DNA from 4 places in the Streptomyces sp. NPDC050147 genome. Region 1 is predicted to be linked to each of the others. Evidence: riboswitches for the same ligand, from Rfam matches in the RefSeq annotation. Region 1 holds a riboswitch; each other region holds the start of a gene.
The links. A riboswitch is a leader RNA that binds a small molecule or an ion and turns the genes downstream of it on or off. The one in region 1 is predicted to bind cobalamin.

Region 1 (5,770 bases):
CGGCGACCCGGCCGCGCACCTCGGCGTCCGGCAGCCCCAGGTTCAGCGGCCCGAAGGACACGTCCTGCTCGACGGAGGCGGCGAACAGTTGGTCGTCCGGGTCCTGCACCACCAGCTGAACGGTGGTGCGCAGCCGGGTGAGACCCTTGCGGTCGTACGCCACGGGGGCACCCCGGAGGGTCAACTCGCCCTGGGCCGGGCGGAGTCCGCCGCTGAGGAGCCGCATGAGGGTGGTCTTGCCGCTGCCGTTGCGCCCGAGCAGCGCGAGTGCGCGCCCCTCGGTGACGTCGAAGTCCAGGCCGCTGAGGACGGTGGGCCCGTCCTCGTACGCGTAGGAGACGGCGCGCAGAGCGACCAAGGATCCGCGCGGCTCGCGAGGAGCGCTCGGCTCGCTCATGGAAGAAGCCTTTCCAGTACGAGGGTGAGGGCCGTGAGGCCCATGAGGAGTACGGCGCTCGCGGCCACGAAGGGCCCGGAGACGCGGGCGTCGGGCACGAGCACCCGCAGGGTTCCGTCGTACCCGCGTCCGGCGAGCCCGGCCTGCAGCCGGCCGGCCCGGTCGAAGGCCCGCACGAACGCGGTGGCACCGAGACCGCCGAGGGAACGCCAGGTGGCGGCCCGGGTGGTGTGGCCGAGCCGCGCGGCCTGCGCCTGCCTGATCCGGCTCATGGAGTCCAGGAGCAGGAAGCTCATCCGGTACATGACGAGGGCCACGTCGACGACCGGCGCCGGCACACCGGCCTTCACCAGGCGGGGCAGCAGGTCCGACAGGGGGGTGGTGAAGGCGAAGAGCAGGACGCCGAGGGAGGCCGCCGACGTGCGAAGGAGCAGCCCGCCCGCCCGCGCGGGGCCGCCGTCGGCGAGCGTGACGAACCCTTCGGGCCCGCCGAGTTGCACGGTCAGGGTCAGCGCGCCGGTGACGCAGAAACCGAGGGGGACCCGGTAGGCGCGCCACAGTTTGCGCGGCGGCACACCGGCCGGTCCGAGCAGCACGGTGAGCGCGGCGACAAGCACCAGGACAGCTCCCGGCCACGGCGGCAGGGAGATGGCAAGGACGGTGAGGCCGAGCCCGAGCACGGCCTTGTCCACGGGGTGGCGGCGGCGCCAGCGACTGCTGTGCGCCGCCGCGTCGATGGGCAGCACGCCGGGTCAGACCTGCCCGGTCCCGGCCCGGGTGCTCTCCTCGCCGGCGGTCGGCTCCGCGGCGGCCGCCTCGGCTCGCGCCGTCTCGGCCCCCTGACGGCGCCCCTTGCGCACACCGAAGTAGTACGCGAGGACGCCCGCGCCGAGCGCCGCCTGCAGCGCGAAGAGCGCCGACTCCACCTCCCCGGAGGGCGGTTCGTACAGCGGTGAGAACCAGGGCTCGTAATCCGGCTCGATCTCGGTGATCGCGGTCTCGGCCTGGGCGTCGGCCCCGGCGAACGGCTCCTTCTCGTCGTCGCCGAGACCGAGCGCCAAGGGCAGTACCGCGAGCGCGGCGACGACGAGGAGCAGCAGAGTATTGATCTTCGCGTTCCGGCTCATCAGGCGCTGGCCCCCGTCTCGGTCTCCGTCTTGCTGCCGGTGTCCGCCTTCGCGGACGGCTTCTTGCCCTGGAGCAGCACGCCGAGCCGCGTGAGCTCGCCCCTGCTCGACTGCACGAGCAGCCGCATCACCACGACGGTGAGCAGTCCCTCGCTGACCGCGAGGGGGATCTGCGTGACGGCGAAGATGCCGCCGAACTTGCCCAGAGCGCCGATGAATCCGCTGCCGGGATCCGGGAACGCCAGGGCGAGCTGGACGCTGGTGACGCAGTAGGTGGACAGGTCGGCGACGAACGCGCCGCAGAACACGGCGACCATGAGCGGCGCGTCGTACCGCTTCAGGAGCCGGTAGACGGCGTATCCGGCCCATGGCCCGACGATCGCCATGGAGAACACGTTGGCGCCCAGGGTGGTGAGCCCGCCGTGGGCGAGCAGCAGCGCCTGGAACAGCAGAGTGATGGTGCCCAGCACCGCCATGATCGGTGGCCGGAACAGGATCGCGCCGAGCCCGGTCCCCGTCGGGTGCGAGCAACTGCCCGTGACGGACGGGATCTTCAGCGCGGAAAGGACGAAGGTGAACGCTCCGGACGCACCCAGGAGCAGTGTGCTCTCCGGGTGTTCCTTGACCTCACGGGTGAGGGAGCGGACTCCGTGGACGACGAACGGCGCGGACGCTACGCCCCAGGCGATCGCGTGCGCCGGTGGGAGGAAACCCTCGGCTATGTGCATGGCTAAGCAGACCCTCTCCAGCACCTCGTGGATGGACAACGCGCCTTGGCCGGTCTCCTGGCTGACGGGTCGTACCGACCGGACTCCGCCTTCCCGGGCGCGTGTCGCACCCAGTGGCTGCCGCGAGGGCTGGAGCCGGACTTCCCGATCACAGTGGCGAGGGCCGCACCGGCATCACACCGGATTTCCCGAGCACCAAGGCGTGGTGACCCTAGTGCGCAATCGAGTGGCCTGACAACTTGCGGGGCCGCTCCACCTGTGGCATGCGCGAGCACACGCGACCAGGGGCGTACGCCCCTGGTCAGCCCCTGTGCATCGGCTCGCGCGCACCGACGTGCCCCACGCTTTCCGGGAGCCCTTTCCCTCCCCGCCACCACCGCTGGTCCCGTGTCTCACCTCACGGTCCGGAATGTGATCAGTACTGCCCCAAGAAGCCGATCACCCTCTAGCCTGATCCGTGCAACTGGTTCGCCCTGTCCGCCAGGCAGGCGCGTCGCAAGAGGGAACCCGGTGGAAATCCGGGACTGCCCCGCAGCGGTGAGTGGGAACGACCGCCGTCATGAGCACTGGGTCCGAGCGCGGACCCGGGAAGCGACGGCCAGTAGGGATCTGCCTCGGCAGATGTGCCCGCGAGTCCGAAGACCTGCCCGTTGCCCGCATGTGATCCCTCACGTGCGGACATCCCGGTGACCTCGTGGGCGGGTCGGCGTACAGATCAGGTGGAGCACCGCGCCGGTGGCGCGCGTAGGTCCGCCCGGTTCGTCATCCCTTCGCGTCCGTGTCCCGTCCCGGGATTCTCAGGAGTCATCTCGCGAAGGAGATTTCCGTGACAGCGAAGTCCGCGGCCGCGGCAGCACGGGCCACCGTGTACGGCTACCCCCGCCAGGGCCCCGACCGGGAACTGAAGAAGGCCGTCGAGGGCTATTGGAAGGGCCGCGTCAGCGCCGACGCCCTCCGGGAGACCGCGGCGCGCCTGCGCCGGTCCACCTGGCGGCGCCTGGCCGACGCCGGCGTCCATGAAGTGCCGACCGGCGACTTCTCGTACTACGACCACGTCCTGGACACCAGCGTCATGGTCGGCGCCGTCCCCGGGCGCCACCGCACGGCGGTCGACGCGGACGCCCTCGACGGATACTTCGCGATGGCCCGCGGCACACAAGACGTGGCGCCGCTGGAGATGACCAAGTGGTTCGACACCAACTACCACTACCTGGTACCGGAGCTGGGCCCCGACACCGTCTTCGACGCGGACTCCGCCAAGCAGGTCGCCGAGCTCAAAGAGGCCGTCGCGCTCGGTCTCGCCGCGCGCCCGGTGCTCGTCGGCCCGGTGACCTATCTGCTGCTCGCCAAGCCCGCGCCCGGCGTGGCCGCCGGCTTCGAGCCGCTCACGCTCCTGGACCGCCTGCTGCCGGTGTACGCGGAGGTCCTCGCCGACCTGCGCGCCGCGGGCGCCGAGTGGGTGCAGCTCGACGAGCCCGCCCTGGTCCAGGACCGCACCCCGGCGGAGCTCAACGCCGCCGCCCGCGCCTACCGCGACCTCGGCGCGCTCACCGACCGTCCTCAACTCCTCGTCGCTTCCTACTTCGGCAGGCTCGGCGAGGCTCTCGCGGTGCTCACCAAAGCGCCGGTCGAGGGGCTCGCGCTGGACTTCACGGGGGCCGCCACCAGCCAGCTTGAAGACCTGGCCGCCGTCGGCGGGCTCCCCGGCAAGCGTCTGGTGGCAGGCGTCGTCGACGGCCGCAACATCTGGATCAACGACCTGGAGAAGTCCCTGTCGACGCTGGGCACGCTCCTTGGCCTCGCCGACCGGGTCGACGTCTCCGCGTCCTGCTCCCTGCTGCACGTCCCGCTGGACTCCACCGCCGAACGGGACATCGACCCGCAGGTCGCCCGTTGGCTGGCCTTCGCCCACCAGAAGACCACCGAGATCGCCACGCTGGCCCGCGGTCTGTCCCAGGGCGCGGGCGCCATCACGGCGCAGCTTGCGGCCAACCGCGCCGACTTGGCTTCGCGGTCGGGTTCGGCCCTCACGCACGACCCGGCCGTGCGCTCCCGCGTCGCCGCCGTCACGGGCGCCGATGCCCGCCGCGCACACCCCTATCCGGAGCGTGCGGCGGCCCAGCGGTCCCGCCTCGGCCTGCCCCAGCTGCCCACCACCACCATCGGGTCCTTCCCGCAGACCACGGAACTGCGCACCGCACGGGCCGACTTGCGGGCGGGCCGTATCGACACGAACGGCTACGAGGAACGCATTCGCTCGGAGATCCGCGAGGTCCTCGCCTTCCAGGAGAAGGCGGGCATCGACGTCCTGGTGCACGGCGAGCCCGAACGCAACGACATGGTGCAGTACTTCGCCGAGCAGCTCAGCGGGTACCTCGCCACGCAGCACGGCTGGGTCCAGTCGTACGGCACCCGCTACGTGCGTCCGCCGGTCCTCGCGGGCGACATCTCACGGCCCGAACCGATGACGGTGCGCTGGACCTCGTACGCCAACTCCCTCACCGACCGCCCCGTGAAGGGCATGCTCACCGGCCCGGTCACGATGCTCGCCTGGTCCTTCGTACGCGACGACCAGCCGCTCGCCGACACCGCGCGCCAGGTCGCCCTCGCCCTGCGCGACGAGGTCGGCGACCTGGAATCCGCGGGCACTTCGGTCATCCAGGTGGACGAGCCCGCACTGCGCGAGACGCTGCCGCTGCGCGCCGCCGAGCACGCCGCGTACCTGGAGTGGGCCACGGAGTCCTTCCGTCTCACCACCAGTGGCGTGCGGCCGGACACGCAGATCCACACGCACATGTGCTACGCCGAGTTCGGCGACATCGTCCGGGCCATCGACGATCTCGACGCCGACGTCATCAGCCTGGAGGCGGCCCGCTCGCACATGCAGGTGGCCCGCGAACTGGCCGAGCACGGCTACCCGCGCGAGGCGGGCCCGGGCGTCTATGACATCCACTCCCCGCGCGTACCGAGCGTCGAGGAAGCAGCGGCCCTGCTGCGCAAGGGACTTGAGGCCATCCCCGCGGAGCGCCTGTGGGTGAACCCCGACTGCGGTCTCAAGACCCGAGGCTGGCCCGAGACCCGGACCTCCCTGGAGAACCTGGTCGCGGCGGCGCGGCAGGTGCGGGCGGAGCTGCCGGAGCGCTCCTGACCGATGATCCGGGCATACGGGGGGGGTCAGGCCCCGCCCCCCGTATGCGCCATCCGCGAGAGCAGCTCATGCAGCATCTCCCGCTCCTGCGGGCCGAGCGGGGCCAGCAGCTCGTCGGTGACCCCGTGGGCCACCTCGTCCGAGTCGCGCAGGAAGTCGTGGCCCGCGGGCGCGAGAGCCACGATGCGGCGGCGGCGGTCGTCGGGGGCGGGGCGGCGTTCGACGAAGCCGAGGCGTTCCAGGTCGTCCACCAGGCCGACGATCGCGCTGGGGTCGTAACCGAGCTCCTGGCTCAGCTCGCGCTGTGCCGCGCCCTCCACGGTGGCCAGATAGCGCAGCAGCGCGTAGTGGCGCAGGCGCAGGCCGGATC
Region 2 (5,770 bases), on a different contig from region 1:
ATCAGGCCCGCCACCGCGACCCCCGACCCGGCGACGAGCCAGGCGCGCACGCCCCACGGGTCGGGGCGGTAGCGCGTGCGGACGGAGCGACGGCCGCCGAGGCGGAGTCCGGCGAGGGCGGCGACGAGACCGGCGGCCAGGACGGGCAGACCATAGCCGGTGCCGTCCGCGGAGAGCAGCCCGTACGTACCCGCGCAGACGCCCATCAGGCCGCCGAGCGTCAGGAACGCCGTCGCCCTGCGCACCCCGGCCGGAACCGGCGCGGTGCGCCCGAAGCCGCGCGCGTCCATCGCCGCGGCCAGCGCCACCGACCGCTCGAGCGCGCCCTCGAGGACCGGAAGACCCACCTGGAGCAGCCCCCGGATGCCCTTGTCCGCGCGCCCCCGAAGGCGTCGCGCCGCGCGAAGGCGCTGCACGTCCATGATCAGGTTCGGCGCGAAGGTCATCGCGACGACGATGGCGACCCCCACCTCGTACAGCGCGCCCGGCAGCGACTTGAGCAACCGGGCCGGGCTGGCCAGGGCGTTGGCGGCGCCGACGCAGATGAGGAGCCCGGCCAGGCGCACCCCGTCGTAGAGCGCGAAGAGCAGCCCCTCGGCCGTCACCCGGCCCCCGATCCGCACCCCCTTCGCCCAGTCGGGCAGCGGCACTTCGGGGAGCGTCACGATGACGTGCGTACCGGGGATGGGGGAGCCGAGGACGACGGCGAAGACGAGCCGGATCGCGATCACGACGAGGCCGAGCTTCACGAAGGCGCCGTACGAGCGCGCCCACGGGGCCGACGTGCGACGCGCCGCGACGACATAGCCCGCGACCCCGATGAGGAGACCGAGCAGCAGGGGATTGGTGGTGCGCGACGCGGCGACGCCGAGCCCGAGCGCCCACACCCACCAGGCGCCGGGGTGCAGCGCGTTGCTCCGGTGCGCCTGGGGGGCAAGGCGCCGCCGCAGCGCACCGGGAGCGGTGCTCGGGTGATCGGTCATCGTGCGGTCAGCCGCGTCGGCGGCGTGCCTGCCATACGGCGGCGGCGCCGAGCAGGGCGATGGCGGCCACGCCGGCGATCAGCCCGACGGAGGGGCCACCGGAGTCGCCCTGTTCCTTGCTCGCGTCCGGCTTCTCCTCGGCGTCCCGCGAGCGGCCGTTGCCCGAGACCTGCTCGCCGCAGCCCGACTTCGGGTAGTCGGCGATGGCGCACAGCAGCGCGTTGCTGTCATAGCGCAGGGGTTTGGCGACCGCCGCGAGCGCGTCCGCGCTCGTCGCGTCGTCCGCGATCCGCGCGCAGGCGGTACGCGGCTTCGGCGGGGTCTCCCCGTCAGGGGCGTCGCCCGGCGTACCGAAGTCGATGACGAGGGCGATCCGCTTGCGGTCGTCCTTGGCGGGGGTCTTGGCGCAGATCGTGTCGAAGTCCGCGGCGCCGCGCGGCTTCGCGGAGTCCTGCGAGTCGTCGGACACCGAGAACCGGAAGCCCTGCACGGCACCGTCGTCGGGGCGGGCGGTGCTGGGCCCCTGACTCGCGTACGCCCACTTCGCGCCGTCCCGGTCCCAGAAGGACCAGTAGCGGTAACCGGCTGCCTGGGCGGGGGCGGCGGCGAGGACGCCGAGCAGGGCGGCGGTGAACGCCACGGCCACCAGGCGTCCCCACCGCGCGCGACCCCGCGTCACAGCTGCTGCTTCTTCTTGTTGCCGCTGTACAGGAAGCCGATGCCGATACCGGCGACCATGCCGACGCCGATGACCCACCAGATGCTCACGCCGCCGTCGTCGCTGTCCTTCTTCTCGGCGGCCTGCTCGGTCGCCTGCGGGGCCGGACCCTGCGCGTTCAGCTGCTTGACCAGGTCCGCGCCGCCGAAGTCGCGCGGGTCCAGGCCCGAAGCGCGGGCGGCGAAGATCAGCTGGGCGTAGGCGGCGGGGCCGGACTTCTCGGCCCAGTCCGCGGAGTTCTTCGCCAGCCACTGGGCCGACTTCTCGGCCTGCTCGGGCTGACCGGCCGCGGCGAGCGCGAGCACGGAGTCCGCGGTGTTGCCCAGGTCGGGCATGTTCTTGGCACCGGGCATCGACGACATCAGGTGGTCGTCGCCCTTGGCGAGGGTCTTGAGGAGGTAGCCGGTGCCGTTCGCCGCCGCCTGCTCGGCGGTGTCGGCCTTCGCGCACTTCGGGGCGGCGGCCTTCTTCTCGGCGGCGTCGACGACCAGGCCCTTGCCGTGGGCGCCGAGGACACCGGCCGCCGTGGCGTCCGCGTTCGGCGAGAGCTTGCCGGACTTGACGTCCGCGAGGCCGAAGGCGCCGCCGTCCTTGCCACAGCTCATGGAGAGGGCGGGCAGCGCGTCGTACGGAGAGTTGCCGTCCTGCGACTTCACCGACTGCGGCTTCTCGCCCGCCGCGGCGAGCGCGCCGATCACGATGCCGGTGGAGTTGGCGTCGGAGTCCATGCCGGGGCTGTAGCCCCAGCCGCCGTCCTTGTTCTGCACCGACTTCAGCCAGCCCACGCTCTTGTCGACCGTCTTCTGCTGACCGCCGAGCGCGGCGAGCGCCTGCACGGCGGAGGCCGTCGCGTTGCTGTCGAACATCGTCTTGGAGTCGCACGGCTCGCCCGCGTCGGCGCGGTACGCGGCGAAACCGCCGCTCGGGCACTGCTGGCCGGTGAGCCAGTCGACGGCCTTCGCGGCGGGCTTCACACCGGCCGAGTCCTGGGCGAGCAGGGCGTACGACTGCCGGAACACCCCGTCGAACTTGGGGTCCGCGTCGCCGTAGAGACCGGAGGGCAGCTTGGCGGAGGGCGACGGGGACGCGGTGTCCGCGAAGGCGGCCGGGGCGGCGGCCGAACCGAACACGGCGACGGCGGCCAGGACCGCTGCGCTGCGGCGAACGTTCATGATGCGGCGGGTGCCTCTCACTGCGGGGAGCGGGGCAGCACGGGCGCGTAGCGGGCACGGGCACCGGGCGGCTCCGGCTCCGTATACCTCGACGGTGCCGTTCATCGGGGGCCCCGATGAAGCGAGCCGGTCATGCTTCGTACCGGGCATTCCGGCTCTCCGTCAGCTCGGTGAACTGCGGATACGGCTGCGGGTCAGCGCCGGATTCGCACCGGCTTCCCCCTGTACGGGCATGATGACGACGGAGGCCACTCTACCGGCCCGTAGGGGGAGCGGCCCGGGGCGCCCGCCCCCGGCCGGAGCTCACACCGCGCGGTACCGCACCGGATCGTTGCCCACCGCCTCCGCGCGCCCCAGCTTCACCAGGCGCCGCACATGCGCCTCGGCCTCGGAGACCGCGATGTTCCGTGAGCCGTAGCGGATCTCGGCCCAGGGGCGGTTCCACTCCATCCGCTCGGCGAGCTGCCAAGCGGTGAGGGGCTCGGCGAGGAGGGCGAGCAGGTCGGTGAGGCGCTCCTCGTGGTGGACCAGGATCTCGCGCACGCGGGCGGGGGCGTCGGTGAACGCGTACTGGTGGGCGGGAAGCACCTCGGCGGGTCCCAGGCGGCCGACGCGCTCCAGGGAGTCGAGGTAGTCGCCGAGGGGATCGGTGATGGTCGCGTCGTCCGGGTCCTCGTACAGGCCGATGTGCGGGGTGATCCCGGGGAGCAGATGGTCCCCGGAGAACAGCCGGCCGTGGCCCGGCAGCCGCGCCGGGTGCTCCTCCTCCAGGTGCAGGCAGACATGGCCCGGGGTGTGGCCGGGGGTCCAGATGGCGCGGAGCCTGCGACCCGGCAGTTCGAGCAGCTCGCCCGGGGTGATGTCGCGGTCGGGGAGCGCGGCTGCCATGCCGGGCAGCCGGGGCGCGCGGCCCGCGTCGCGGGCGGTGAGGAGCGGGGCCAGGTGGTCGGCGGGGGCGCCCGCGGCCGTCAGCTTCTCCACCATGTAGTCGAACCAGCGTGCGGGCGGTCCGGTCCGCGTGCGGCGTACGACCGACGCGTCCGCCTCGTGCATCGCGATCCACGCGCCCGATGCCTCGCGGACCTTGGCCGACAGGCCGTGGTGGTCGGGGTGGTGGTGGGTGATGACGACGCCGTGCACCGCGTCGGCGGACGTGCCACAGGCGGCGAGACCGTCGGCGAGCGAGTCCCAGGACGTGGGGTCGTCCCAGCCCGTGTCGATGAGGACCGGACCGGCGTCCGTGTCCAGGAGGTGGACGAGGGTGAAGCCCAGGGGATTGTCCGGAATCGGGACCTTGATGCTCCATACGCCCCCGCCGTGCTCGGTCACCCGCGGATCGGTCACCTGCGTCATCGGGGCCCTCATCTCTCGTCGCTGCGCGGCCACGACCACGGCCTCGGTCAGCATAACTAGAACTAGTTCCAATGATCGCTCAAGTCGACTGTTTCGTCAGCCCACTTGAACGGCTGCCTGAACCTTGCTCTCCGTGGACTACTGGAACTAGAACTGGTATCAGTTCTGAAACAGTGTCAGAAAGATGGCCGCGCAGGCGGAATCCCGCAGGAGGCAGTCAGCCATGACCGAGCTCGTGGAACACGGACAGCTTTTCATCGGCGGGGAGTTGGTGGACCCCTTGGGCAAGGACGTCATCGAGGTGGTCTCGCCGCACACCGGCCAGGTCTTCGCGCGGGTGCCGCACGCCGCGCCCGCCGACGTCGACCGGGCCGTCGCCATCGCGCGCAAGGCGTTCGACGAGGGGCCCTGGCCCCGGATGACCCTCGACGAGCGCATCGAGATCGTCACCCGGATCAAGGACGCGTTCGCCCTGCGGCACGAGGAGATCGCCCGCGTCATCAGCTCCGAGAACGGCACCCCGTACACATCGAGCGTGATGGTGCAGGCCCTCGCCGCGATGATGGTCTGGGACTCGGCGCTCACGGTCGCCCGGAACTTCACGTATGAGGAGGCGCGCGACGGGGCCCTCGGCAAGATCCTCGTGCGGCGCGAGCCGGTCGGCGTCGTGGCGGCCGTGGTCCCGTGGAACGTCCCGCAGTTCACCGCCGCGGCCAAGCTGGCGCCCGCCCTGCTCGCGGGCTGCCCGGTGATCCTCAAGACCTCGCCCGAGACGCCGCTGGACGCCTACATCCTCGCCGAGATCGCCACCGAGGCGGGGCTGCCGCAGGGCGTGCTCTCCATCATCTCGGCCGACCGCGAGGTCAGCGAGTACCTCGTCGGGCACCCCGGCATCGACAAGGTCTCCTTCACCGGCTCCGTCGGCGCGGGCAAGCGCGTCATGGAGGTCGCCGCCCGCAACCTCACGCGCGTGACACTGGAGCTCGGCGGCAAGTCGGCCGCGGTGATCCTGCCCGACGCGGACGCGGCGAGCGCGGTCGCCGGCATCGTCCCCTTCGCCTGGATGATCAACGGCCAGGCGTGCGTGGCCCAGACCCGCATCCTCGTGCCGCACTCCCGCCACGACGAGTTCGCCGAGGCCTTCGCCGCCGCGGCCTCCGCGCTCAAGATCGGCGACCCGCTCGACCCCGAGACCGAACTCGGCCCGCTCGTCGCCCGGCGCCAGCAGCAGCGCTCGCTCGACTACATCCGTATCGGCCAGGAGGAGGGAGCCAAGATCCTCACGGGCGGCGGCCGTCCGGCAGGCTTCGACCAAGGCTGGTACGTCGAGCCGACGCTCTTCGGCGGCGTCGACAACTCGATGCGCATCGCCCGCGAGGAGATCTTCGGCCCGGTCATCTGCCTTCTGCCGTACGGCGACGAGGACGAGGCCGTGAAGATCGCCAACGACTCGGAGTACGGGCTCAGCGGCAGCGTATGGACGGCGGACACGGAGCGCGGCATCGACATCGCGCGGCGGGTGCGCACCGGGACGTACTCGGTGA
Region 3 (5,770 bases), on a different contig from region 1:
GCCAGGGTCACCCCGTCGATGATGAGGTGACCGGCGGCTGTCCTGGTGACGCGGTCCGCCCGTAGGCCGGAGCCGGTGTGCGGGGTCATGGCGTCTTCCTCGTGCGGTAGAGGACCAGGACGAACGCCGGGACGCCGATCAGGGACGTCACCACGCCGACGGGGACCTCCTGGGGGTCGAGGACCGTGCGGGCCAGCGTGTCCACCCACACGAGGAACACCGCGCCCGCGAGCGCCGTGACCGGAAGCAGGCGTGCGTGCCCGGAGCCGACGAGGGCGCGGGCCGCGTGCGGCAGGACCAGGCCCACGAAACCGATGGCGCCCGCGCTGCTGACCAGCGCCGCCGTCAGCAGGGCCGTGGTGACGAGGAGTACGAGACGGACACGGGCCACGTGGACGCCCAGCGTCGCCGCCGCGTCCTGGCCGAACGCGAACGCGTCCAGCGTGCGGGCCTGCGTCAGGCAGACGGCGAGGGCCACGAAGAGCACCGCCGCACACAGCCAGACGTCCGTCCAGCCCACCCCGCTCAACGAGCCGAGCAGCCAGAACAGGACACTCCGCGTCGTCTCCGCGTCGCCCGACGTCAGGATCACGAACGAGGTGAGCGAGGAGAAGAGCTGCATCGCCGCCACCCCGGACAGGACCACCCTGTCGGCACTGCCGCCCAGGCTGTGGCTGAGCAGCAGCACGAGCGCGAAGGAGACGAGGGCCCCGACGAAGGCGCCCGCCGAGACCGACACCGCTCCCCCGCCGATCCCCAGGACGACGATCGCGACCGCGCCCGTGGACGCCCCCGAGGAGACGCCGAGCACGAAGGGGTCGGCGAGCGGGTTGCGCAGCAGGGACTGGAGGACGGTTCCGCAGACCGCGAGGCCCGCGCCGCAGACCGCCGCGAGGAGCGTGCGCGGCATGCGCAGGTTCCAGACGATGCCGTCCCGGATGGGCGTCAGCTTCGCCTCTCCTTGGCCGAGGTGCGCCGCGACCGCCGACCACACGTCCGGTACGGAGATGTCGGCGGGGCCGATGGTGACGGCCACGGCCACGGAGAGCGCGAGGGCGGCGACCCCCGCCGTCCAGAGCGCGACGTGACGTATGCCGCCCGGGACGCCGACGGCACCCCTCACTTGGCGAGCCCGAACTCGCGCAACGCGTCAGCGACTTGTTCCACGCCGTCCACCGTGCGGATCGTGGGGTTCATGGCCTGGCCGCTCAGGAGCACGTACCGCTTCTTCTTCACGGCGGTGAGGTTCTTGGTGACCGGGTTGGACTCCAGGAACTCGATCTTCTTCTTCGCGCTCTCGGCCGTCTGCGACTTGCGGGTGAGGTCGCCGATGACCAGGACGTCGGGGTCGCGGTCGGCCACCGTCTCCCAGTTGATCTGGGGCCACTCCTCGCGGGTGTCGTCGAAGACGTTCTTCACGCCCAGTTCGCGGGTGATGATGCCCGGTGCTCCGCAGCAGCCCGCGATGTAGGGGGCGTCGGAGTTGGCGAACCAGTAGAGGAGCGTCGTGTCGGACGCGTCGGTGTCCTTGATGGTCCTGGTGGCCTTCGCCACCCGGCTCTTGAGGTCCGCGACCAGGCGTTCGCCGCGCTTCTCGACCCCGAAGGCCTTGGCCAGGGCCCGTACTTCGCCGTAGACGGTGTCCATGGTCAGCGTCTTGACGCGGCTGCCGTCGCCGTCGCCGCTGTTGTCCTTGCCCGCGCAGTCGGAGGGCGAGACATAGGCGGGTACGCCGAGTTCGGCGAACTTGGCGCGGTCGGCGACGCCGCCCTTGCTGACCGTCGCCAGGAAGGAGGCGGTGACGAAGTCCGGTTCCTCGGCGAGGACCTTCTCGAAGGAGGGGTAGCTGTCGGCGAGCCGGTCGACCTTGGCGTTGTCCTTCTCAAGCCCCTCGAGCACCGGGTCCGTCCAGGTTCCGGTGCCGGCCATGCGGTCCGCGAGGCCGAGGGAGAGCAGGATCTCCGTGGAGCCCTGGTCGAGGGAGACGGCCCGCCGCGGCGGCGCCTCGATCTCCGCCTGCTGGCCGCAGGAGGCGAGAGTCAGCGGGTAGCCCGCGGCTTTCCCGCCCCCGCCGGAAGCGGTCGACGGGCTGCCTCCGCAGGAGGTCAGCGTGGTGGCGAGGGCCACGCCGATGAGCATGGGGACACGTACACGACGGGCGGTGGAGGACACACGATCCCTTGAGTCTCACGGCTCATACGCGGAGCCTGGCCTGCTTCGTCACCTCCGCCGCCCGGTGTGCGGACGAAGGTGCCAGCAGGTCTTCGGACTCGGGGATCGGCCGGGCGGGGCGCCTTCCCAGGCGTCCGTGGACGCCCAGTGGCCGTGGCCCCGCCCGTTCCCCCTCACCGCTGCGCGTCAGTTCCGGATTCGCACCGGATTCCCTGGCCCTGGTGTGGGTTGACTGGCGTGCGCAAGCTATCACGCGAGGTCAGGACGGCTGCTCGGGCCTCGGTGCGCCGCGGTAGGTGCCGAAGGACCACTTGTTGCCCTCGGGGTCGGCGATCCCGAACTCCCGGCTGCCGTACGGCTGATCCTCGATCTCGCGGATGATCTCGACCCCCGCGGCGCTGAGCCGCTGGTAGAGGTCGTCCACGCGGTCGGTGACGACGTACGCGCCGAAGGTGCCCGGCTTCAGGCACCAGGCCTGGGACTTCTCGTCGTACGAGCCGAGCATGATCGCGCCGCCTTCGGGCCAGTCGAGCTCGGCGTGGGCCACCCGGTCGCCGTCCTCGTAGACGGCGGTGCGCAGGAAGCCGACCGTGCCGACCAGGAAGTCGATCAGGGCGGGGGCGTCATGCGCCTGGAGGGTCGGCCAGACATCGGGGGCGCGCCCGGCGGAGGTGGCGGTGGTGGCGGGCGTAGCGGTGGAGGCGGACTGGGGCTTCTGCTGCTTCTCGGTGGTGTTCATGGCTCCTACTCTTCGCCCCCGCCATAGCTCCCGGCTTGGATATTCCGGCACTCTTCGGCCAGCCAGGCGCTGGGGCTTGCGCCGGTGTACTGCCGGAAGTCCCGCACCAGGTGGGAGTGGTCGTAGTAGCCGCAGTCGGCGGCGACGCGGGCCAGGTCGGGGGCGGCGCCCGCCGCGACGGGGCGTACGACGGCGTTCCGCGCGCGCTGGAAACGCATCAGGCGCCCTGCCTGCTTGGGGCTCAGGCCCGTCTCGGCGCGGAAGAGCGTGGTGAGGCGCCGTTCGCTGAGCGCGACATGCCGGGAGAGCCCGCGCAGGGTGCCCGTCCCCTGGTGCCGGGCCAGCCAGGCCCAGGCCTCGGCGACCTCGGGCCGTACGGAGCCGCCGGAGGCGTCGGACGCGGCGCGCTGCCTCAAGTAGGCGGTCAGCGAGGCGAACCGCTCCTCCCAGCCGCCCTGCTCGCACAGCAGCTCCCGCAGATCCGCGGCGCGGCGCCCCAGCACCTCGGCGCCGGGCGTCACCAGCTCACCGGCGAGTTCCGCGGCCGGTACGCCGAGCAGGGCGCGGGCGGCGAGCGGGTGCACGGCGAGCTGGATGCCCGCCTCGTGCTCGGGCCGTACGACGTACGCCGGGGACTGGTGGAGGCCGCCGAGGACGATGTCCGTGCGGTCGGCGTCGCGGCCGCCCGCCTGCTCGGGGGTGGGGCCGGTGACGACGGGGCCGTCGAGGGAGAAGATCAGCGTCAGGTACGGGGACGGCAGGCCGCGGTGCAGGCCGGGCCGCTCGCCCCGCGTGCGGTAGCCGACGGCGGACACCACCATGCCGTCGAGCCGCGGGCTGGCCCGCACGAACTCCCGGGAGACGCTCTCCATGCCTTCCAGTATGCGTTGGGCGACGCTCCGAAGCAGGCGCGCGGGCGTGCCGGAACGGGACCGAAGGAGTAGCGGGCGTCCGCTTCCCCTACCCGTGCGCAGAGGTCCCATGCCCGTTCCGTCCAGTGATATCGATCATGGGAATCCGCGGTGTGACCTCATACGATGACCCGCCGCTCCGGACGGGGCGCAGACCGCTCTCAGGGGGCACAGAACCATGGCATCAAAGGTAAAGGGCAAGCCGGCCGTCATCGGCACGGCGGGCGCGCTCACCGCGGCGGTCCTCGCGGGCACGGCGCTCTGGCCGAGCACGGACGCGACGGCCTCCGACGCCTCCGCGAAGACGGCGAGGACGGCGAAGATCGCGACGTCCGAGCTGAAGCACTGGCCCAAGCCGGTCGCGAAGAAGCTGGGCAAGGTCATCGCGAAGAACGACCACAAGGGCGCGTACGCCGTCTTCGACGCGGACAACACGACGTACCGCAACGACCTGGAGGAGTCACTCCTGCCCTTCCTGGAGATGAAGGGGGTGCTGACGCGCAAGACGATGGACCCGTCGCTGAAGATCATCCCCTTCAAGGACACGGCGAAGCACAAGGAGAGCCTCTACAGCTACTACAACCGGCTCTGCGAGGTCGATGACCAGGTCTGCTACCCGTGGGTCGCGCAGATCTTCTCCGGTTTCACGCTGAAGGAGCTCAAGGGGTACGTCGACGAACTCCTCGCCCACGGCAAGCCGATCCCCGCCGAGTACTACGAGGACGGCAAGCTGACGAAGACCGAGGTGAAGCCGCCCGAGTTCTTCACCGGCATGCAGGAGCTCCACGCGTCGCTGCGCAAGCACGGGATCGAGGTGTACGTCGTCAGCGCGGCCAGCGAGGATCTCGTACGCATGGTCCTCTCCGACCCCAAGTACGGCTACGACGTGAAGCCCGAGAACGTCATAGGCGTCGGCCTGCAGCTCAAGGACCGCAAGACCGGTGAGGTCACCAGCTCCCGCAAGGAGATCGCGGAGGGCCGCTTCGACCAGAAGAAGCTCGCCAAGCACGAGCTGACGCCGAACCTGTGGGCGCCGCTCACCTGGTACCAGGGCAAGCCCGCGGCCATCAACACGTACATCGACGAGTGGAAGAAGCCCGTCCTGGTGGCCGGCGACACCCCGAAGAGCGACGGCCCGATGCTGTTCCACTCGGCGGACGTGGAGCACGGCGGTGCGCGGGTCTGGGTCAACCGCAAGGACTCGTACATGAAGGAGCTGGACGGGATGAAGCGGAAGAACGCCGACCGGCAGCGGGAGTTGGGGCAGCGGGTGACCGCCGACAAGCGGTGGCTGACCGTGGTGCCGGACGAGATCCGCTAGGCGGTCGCGGGGCCGGAGGCACTCCCTTTGGCCCTCAAGACCTCACTGCCGCAGGCGATCCCCCACGCGCCCCCGGGCTCCTCAGCATCCGCCCGCCACCGCCCATGCCGCCACCCTCTTGGCCAGCGCTTCTCCCGCCCGCGTCCACACGAAGTGGTCGAGGCGGGCGCCCGCCTCGCGCACGGAGTACCGCAGGCGGGTGACGCGGGCCGCGGGCACCTTGCCGAGCAGGTGGTCGAGGGCGGCCACGGGGGCGAAGGTGTCACCCTCGACGGAGACCGCGAGGACGGGCAGCGTGAGGGTGCGCAGGGCCGCCTCGTAGTCGTGCGGGGAGCCGGGGGACGAGTAGCGGCCCGTACGTACCTGGCGTGCCCAGTCCCGCATGACGCCCTTGGGCTGGTTGCCGCCGAAGCCGAGCCGGGCGCCCGGCCACCGGCCGAGCAGCGTCGACGTGGCCGCGGCGAAGAGCTCGCCGACGAGCAGCAGGGGCCCGCGCAGGGGGCCGTACGCCCGGAACCAGACGGAGCCCGAGGCGACGAGGGCGACCCCGTCGACGCTGGGCCCTTTCCCCAACGCCGCGTACACCAGGCCGAGTTGGCCGCCCATGCTGTGGCCGAGGAGGTACAG
Region 4 (5,770 bases), on a different contig from region 1:
AGCTCGCTGGTCAGGACCTCCTTCGGCGGCCCTGACGCGACGAGGCGGCCTGCGTCGAGGACGTACAGACGGTCGCAGTAGTAGGCCGCCAGATTGAGGTCGTGCAGGGCCAGGAGATTCGTCGTGCCGAGGTCGCGGACCAGGGTGAGGATCTCCAGTTGGTAGCGGATGTCCAGGTGGTTGGTCGGTTCGTCCAGTACGAGGACTCCGGGCTCCTGCACCAGCGCCCTCGCCACGAGGGCGCGCTGGCGTTCGCCGCCGGAGAGCCCGGCGAAGGCGCGGTGGGCGAGGCCGTGGGCGCCGACCCGTTCCAGGGCCGCGAGGACCAGCTTCTCGTCCTCGGCCGTGTCCGCCTCCCAGAAGCGCTTGTGCGGGGAGCGGCCCATGGCGACGATCTGCCGGACGGTGAGCTCGAAGCCGGTGTGCCCGTCCTGCGGGACGGTGGCGATGCGGCGGGCGCGGTCCTTGGCCGAGCGGGCGGCCAGGTCGTCGCCGTCCAGGAGCACACGGCCGCCGGTGGGCGAGAGGGTGCCGTAGACGCAGCGCAGGAGGGTGGTCTTGCCGCTGCCGTTGGGGCCGACGAGGCCGATGGTCTCGCCTTGGTCGGCGTGCAGGGTGACGGCGTCGACGAGGGTCTTGTCCCCCACGCGGTAGGAGAGGGACTCGGTGCGGAGTACTGCTACTGCTGCCGGGTGGCTCACGCGGTTGCCTCCGTACGGTTCTTTCGCAGCATCCAGAGGAAGAACGGGCCGCCCGTCAGCGCGGTCAGGACGCCGACCGGGATGTCCTGCGGCGCCGCCACCGTGCGTGCGGCGAGGTCGGCGGCCACCAGGAACACCGCGCCCATCAGGGCCACCACCGGCAGGAGCGCCCGGTGGGCGGCGCCGACGAGCATCCGGGCCGCGTGCGGCACCATCAGGCCGACGAAGCCGATGGCTCCGCTGTACGCGACGAGTACGCCGGTCAGGAGCGAGGCGAGGACGAAGACGGCGGCGCGGAAGCGGGCGGTGTCCAGGCCGAGGACGGTGGCGCCCTCCTCGCCGACCAGGAGCAGGTCCAGGGGGCGGGCCAGGGCGACGAGCAGCGCCGTGCCCGCGATCAGGGCGGCGCCGGGCAGGGCGAGCATGTCCCAGCGGGCGCTGCCGAGGCCGCCGAGGGTCCAGTACAGGACTTCCTTGAGGTGGTCCGCGCTGTCGGCCGTGATCAGGATGAGGCTGGTCAGGGCGGAGAGGATGTACGAGACGGCCACCCCGGCCAGGATCAGGCGGCCGGTGGCGAATCCGCCGCCGGATCTGGCCAGGGTGTAGACGACGAGCAGGGAGAGCAGGGCGCCCGCGAAGGCCGCGGCCGGGATGGTGACGGTCGTGGCCAGGCCCGCGCCCAGGCCGAAGACGCTGCCGAGGACGATGACGGCGACGGCTCCGGCGGAGGCGCCGGAGGAGACGCCCAGGAGGAAGGGGTCGGCCAGCGGGTTCCTCACCAGGGCCTGGAGGACGGTGCCGATGACGGCGAGCCCCGCGCCTACGGCCGCGCCGAGCAGGACCCGGGGCAGGCGGACGTCCAGCACGATCGTGCGGAACGGGGAGGGTTCCGCGCCGCCGGTAAGGATCTCCAGGACGTCGGGCGCCGGGATCCTGACGGAGCCCAGCGCGAGGCCTGCGACGATCGCCGCCGCGAGGGCTGCGCAGAGCGCCGCGATGACTGTCGCGTAGCCCAGTCGTCTGCGGGTCGGTGTGACCCTGGCGGGGCCTTCCCCAACCCCGCCCCTTCCCGGCTGTGACATGTGCGGCTCCGCCGCGGGCCGCTCTGGTGCGGGGGCCTTGGTTGCCGTCATCACCGGCTTCGCCGAGTTCGTCCTCAAACGCCGGACGGGCTGAACCCCCTGCCTCTTCACAGCTGGTCCGCCAGCTTCTCCACCGCCCCCGGTGCCCTCACCCCCGCCACCGTGTCCGACAGTGGCAGGACCGCGAACCGCTTGTTCTTGATGGCGGGGACGTCCGCGAGGACGGGGTCTTCGAGGAGGCGCTTCTTCTTCTGGGCCACCGTCGTGCCGCCGTAGTCGAGGATCACGATCACCTCGGGCTTGCGGTCGACCACCGACTCCCAGGAGGCGTCGCCGAAGGCCTTGTCGAGGTCGGCGAAGACGTTGCGGCCGCCCGCCCGCTCGATGATGTCGTTGCCGATGCCCCGGCCGCCCGCCGTGAACGCGGTCTTGTCGCCGCTGTCGTAGACGAAGACCGGGACCGGCTTCTCGGACTTCAGTTCCCCTGCCGTGGCCGCCAGTTGGCGCTTCGCCTCGCCCACCCACTTGTCGGCCCGCGGTCGCACTCCGAACGTGCTGCCGACCTCGCGGACCTCCTTGTAGACGTCGTCCATCGTCACGGCCCGCTTCGCGCAGCCTTCGACGTTGAGGCGGCTGTCGATGCCGGACTTCGCCAGAGCCGCGCGGCTGCGGCCCTCGCCCGCCTGGAAGGCGCTCGCGTAGCCGCCGTAGACGAAGTCGGGGTCGGCGGCCAGGAGTTTCTCGTACGAGGGGTACTCCTTGGCCAGGACCGGGGTGTCCGCGTACGCCTTCGCGTACTTCGGCAGGACCTTGTCGTCGAGGTAAGCCGTCCCGGCGATGCGGTCCTTCAGGCCCAGCTCCAGCATCACTTCCGTCACGTGCTGGTTCATCGTCACGGCGCGCTTCGGGGGCGCTTCGTACGTCGTCTTCACGCCGCAGTTCGTGACCGTGTACGGAAAGCCGGGCGCCTGGGCCGCCGACTGCGACTCCGGTCCTTCGGAGGACGAACACGCGGCGAGCGGGGCGAGCAGGGCCGCGGCGATGAGCACGCGTACGGGTCGGGACATGACTGGACTGCCTCCTCCAGGGGATTTCCGCGTCCCCTGCGTCGTGGGAGAAGAAGGCGGCAGGTCAGTTCCTGACTGCCCCGCCCGCGAAGGGTGGGGTCACAGTGGCGGGACCGTGCCGGATTCGCACCGGCTTCCTGGGTCCTGCCGCCTCAAAGGTGAAGCTCAGTATGCCTGGACGACCTTCACCTCTTCCTCGGTGACCTCGCCGTCCACGATCCGGAAGGAGCGGAACTGGAACTCGCCGGCGCCGTCGGTGTCCGCGGTGGAGACCAGGACGTAGTGGGCGCCGGGCTCGTTGGCGTACGTGATGTCGGTGCGCGAGGGGTAGGCCTCGGTCGCCGTGTGCGAGTGGTAGACGATCACCGGCTCCTCGTCGCGGTCGTCCATCTCGCGGTAGAGCTTGAGGAGGTCGCCCGAGTCGAACTCGTAGAACGTGGGCGAGCGGGCCGCGTTCAGCATCGGGATGAAGCGCTCGGGGCGGCCCGTGCCCTCCGGGCCCGCGACCACACCGCAGGCCTCGTCGGGGTGGTCCTGGCGCGCGTGCGCGACGATCTGGTCGTGGAGGGCCTGGGTCAGGGTCAGCATGGCAGCCAGGATAAGCAGAAGGGCCGGTCCGTACCGAAGAGTGGTACGGACCGGCCCACATGCTGGGATCAGGCGGTGATCAGGGCTTGGTCAGGGGTGACCACGGCTTGATCAGGACTTGATGGCGTCCTGCGGCTCGGAGCTGCCGCCACCCGTCGACTGCGTGCCGCGCTTCTGCATGACCAGGTAGCCGATGCCCAGGATCAGGGCCCACACCGGAGCCGCGTACAGCGAGATCCGCGCGTCCTTGTCGATGCCCATCATCACGATGACCATCGCGATGAAGGCCAGCGCGAACCAGCTCGTGTACGGAGCGCCGGGCGCCCGGAAGGTGGACTGCGGCAGCTCGCCGCGGTCGGCCTTGCGGCGGTACTTGATCTGGCAGACCAGGATCATGATCCAGGCCCACATGCCGGAGATGGTCGCGAAGGAGACGACGTAGTTGAACGCCTCGCCGGGCCACTGGTAGTTGATCCAGACGCCGACCAGCATCAGCGTGGCGGAGAAGGTGGTGCCGACCAGCGGCAGGCCGTTCTTCGTCAGCTTGGTGAAGAACTTCGGGCCCTGGCCGTTGAGCGCGAGGTCGCGCAGCATGCGGCCGGTGGAGTACATGCCGGAGTTGCAGGAGGAGAGCGCGGCCGTCAGGACGACGAAGTTGACGATCGCGGCGCCGATGCCCAGGCCCATCTCCTCGAAGGCCGCCACGAACGGCGAGACGCCCGGCTCGAACGAGGTCCACGGCACGACCGAGAGGATCATGATGAGCGCGCCGACGTAGAAGACGGCGATGCGCCACGGCACGGTGTTGATGGCCTTGGGCAGGACGGTCTTCGGGTCCTTGGACTCGCCCGCGGTGACGCCGACGAGCTCGACGGCGAGGAAGGCGAACATCACGATCTGCAGCGTCATCAGCGTGGAGCCGATGCCGTTCGGGAAGAAGCCGCCCTGGTCCCACAGGTGGGAGACGGACGCGGTGTCACCGGCGTCCGAGAAGCCGATGGTGAGGATGCCGGCGCAGATCAGGATCATGCCGATGATCGCGGTGACCTTGACCATCGAGAACCAGAACTCGAGCTCGCCGAAGAGCTTCACCGAGATCAGGTTGGCGCCGTACAGGATGACCGTGAAGATCAGCGCGTACGCCCATTGCGGGATGGCGTCGTGTGTCCAGTACTGCATGTACTGGGCCGCCGCCGTGACTTCCGTGATGCCGGTGACGACCCAGAAGAGCCAGTACGTCCAGCCGGTCACGTAGCCGAAGAACGGGCCGATGAATTCACGCGCGTACTCCGAGAAGGAGCCCGAGACGGCGCGGTACATGAGCAGCTCGCCCAGGGCGCGCATGATGAAGAAGATGACGAGGCCGGCGATGGCGTACGCCAGGATGAGGCTCGGGCCCGCCTTATGGATGGCTTTGCCCGCGCCGAGGAACAGGCCGGTGCCGATGGCACCGCCGATCGCGATCATCTGGATCTGCCGGGCCCCGAGCCCGCGCTGATAACCCTCGCCTGACGTGCCGGACGAACCGCCCGCTCCGTCGGCCTCATTGCCGTCGTGATGCTCTTCGACCTGCACTGAGGTCATGGTGACGCCTTTCTCCACGCCGATCCGTGCCCGCAGTCTGCGTATGGCCACGGATCAGGTCCTGATCCCCCCGGATATGGATGGAGTGCTACCGGCGGTCTGCCGGCCCGAGCGCCACCGGTGACATGGGTGGCGTCACCGAGTGGTCGTGAAGATTTATCACGGCCGCAATAGTGATCGGCTCAGCCGCGTGTGGCCCACACCACGAAGAGAAGCGGACAAAATTCCCTCGCCGCATCAAATTCGGGCATTGGAGTGACCTGATCGTTATCCGGATTTGAGCGTCCGATGAGCGAACGGGAGGTAACCGCTGCCCTATGCAACGACTTTGCGTGTGCGACCGTGTGACTTCTAACCGATCAGCGTGCCGACCAGCGTCTCCTGCAGGCCGCCGAGCCAGAGGTAGGCCATCACCATCGGCTTGCGCGGGTCGGAGTCCGGGAGCTGGTAGAGCAGGTCCGTGTCCTCCTCGTCGGTCACCTCGAGGCGGGCGCCGATCGCCAGGCGCAGGTCGTTGAGCGCGCCGAGCCAGTGCCGCGACTCGTCGGCGGAGAGCTTCAGGACGGCGCCGCCCTCGCCCTTGGACGTCATGGCGTCCAGGGAGCGGATCACCACCAGGGCGTCGTCGCGCTTCTTGGCCCGCAGGTCGTTCTCGGTGAACCGCCTGAACTCCGAGGAGTACGCGCGCAGTTCGTCTTCGTCGGCCTTCTCGCTGCCGGGACCGCCGTACGCGTCGGGCAACAGCCGC

Region 2: linked by a shared signal. The riboswitch ahead of AB0I94_RS01945 (prenyltransferase/squalene oxidase repeat-containing protein) and the one ahead of metE (5-methyltetrahydropteroyltriglutamate--homocysteine S-methyltransferase) in region 1 are both predicted to bind cobalamin.
Region 3: linked by a shared signal. The riboswitch ahead of AB0I94_RS01250 (ABC transporter substrate-binding protein) and the one ahead of metE (5-methyltetrahydropteroyltriglutamate--homocysteine S-methyltransferase) in region 1 are both predicted to bind cobalamin.
Region 4: linked by a shared signal. The riboswitch ahead of AB0I94_RS11830 (ABC transporter substrate-binding protein) and the one ahead of metE (5-methyltetrahydropteroyltriglutamate--homocysteine S-methyltransferase) in region 1 are both predicted to bind cobalamin.

What each region holds. Positions count from the first base shown of each region.
Region 1 covers NZ_JBFALJ010000012.1:92,827-98,596, reverse strand. The annotation lists gene AB0I94_RS19920 (ATP-binding cassette domain-containing protein) at 1-397, opposite strand, end outside; gene cbiQ (cobalt ECF transporter T component CbiQ) at 394-1,143, opposite strand; gene AB0I94_RS19910 (energy-coupling factor ABC transporter substrate-binding protein) at 1,150-1,524, opposite strand; gene AB0I94_RS19905 (energy-coupling factor ABC transporter permease) at 1,524-2,252, opposite strand; cobalamin riboswitch at 2,282-2,467, opposite strand; cobalamin riboswitch at 2,700-2,918, shown strand; gene metE (5-methyltetrahydropteroyltriglutamate--homocysteine S-methyltransferase) at 3,079-5,400, shown strand; gene AB0I94_RS19895 (MarR family winged helix-turn-helix transcriptional regulator) at 5,427-5,770, opposite strand, start outside.
Region 2 covers NZ_JBFALJ010000001.1:426,214-431,983, reverse strand. The annotation lists gene AB0I94_RS01955 (energy-coupling factor transporter transmembrane component T) at 1-983, opposite strand, end outside; gene AB0I94_RS01950 (SCO2322 family protein) at 991-1,632, opposite strand; gene AB0I94_RS01945 (prenyltransferase/squalene oxidase repeat-containing protein) at 1,659-2,873, opposite strand; cobalamin riboswitch at 2,997-3,123, opposite strand; gene AB0I94_RS01940 (MBL fold metallo-hydrolase) at 3,177-4,226, opposite strand; gene AB0I94_RS01935 (aldehyde dehydrogenase) at 4,450-5,770, shown strand, end outside.
Region 3 covers NZ_JBFALJ010000001.1:274,111-279,880, forward strand. The annotation lists gene AB0I94_RS01240 (ABC transporter ATP-binding protein) at 1-89, opposite strand, end outside; gene AB0I94_RS01245 (iron chelate uptake ABC transporter family permease subunit) at 86-1,123, opposite strand; gene AB0I94_RS01250 (ABC transporter substrate-binding protein) at 1,120-2,139, opposite strand; cobalamin riboswitch at 2,238-2,424, opposite strand; gene AB0I94_RS01255 (VOC family protein) at 2,432-2,911, opposite strand; gene AB0I94_RS01260 (helix-turn-helix domain-containing protein) at 2,917-3,783, opposite strand; gene AB0I94_RS01265 (haloacid dehalogenase-like hydrolase) at 4,001-5,143, shown strand; gene AB0I94_RS01270 (alpha/beta fold hydrolase) at 5,225-5,770, opposite strand, start outside.
Region 4 covers NZ_JBFALJ010000006.1:12,914-18,683, reverse strand. The annotation lists gene AB0I94_RS11840 (ABC transporter ATP-binding protein) at 1-701, opposite strand, end outside; gene AB0I94_RS11835 (iron ABC transporter permease) at 698-1,783, opposite strand; gene AB0I94_RS11830 (ABC transporter substrate-binding protein) at 1,891-2,850, opposite strand; cobalamin riboswitch at 2,895-3,052, opposite strand; gene AB0I94_RS11825 (M67 family metallopeptidase) at 3,016-3,438, opposite strand; gene AB0I94_RS11820 (amino acid permease) at 3,550-5,022, opposite strand; gene AB0I94_RS11815 (DUF2017 domain-containing protein) at 5,374-5,770, opposite strand, start outside.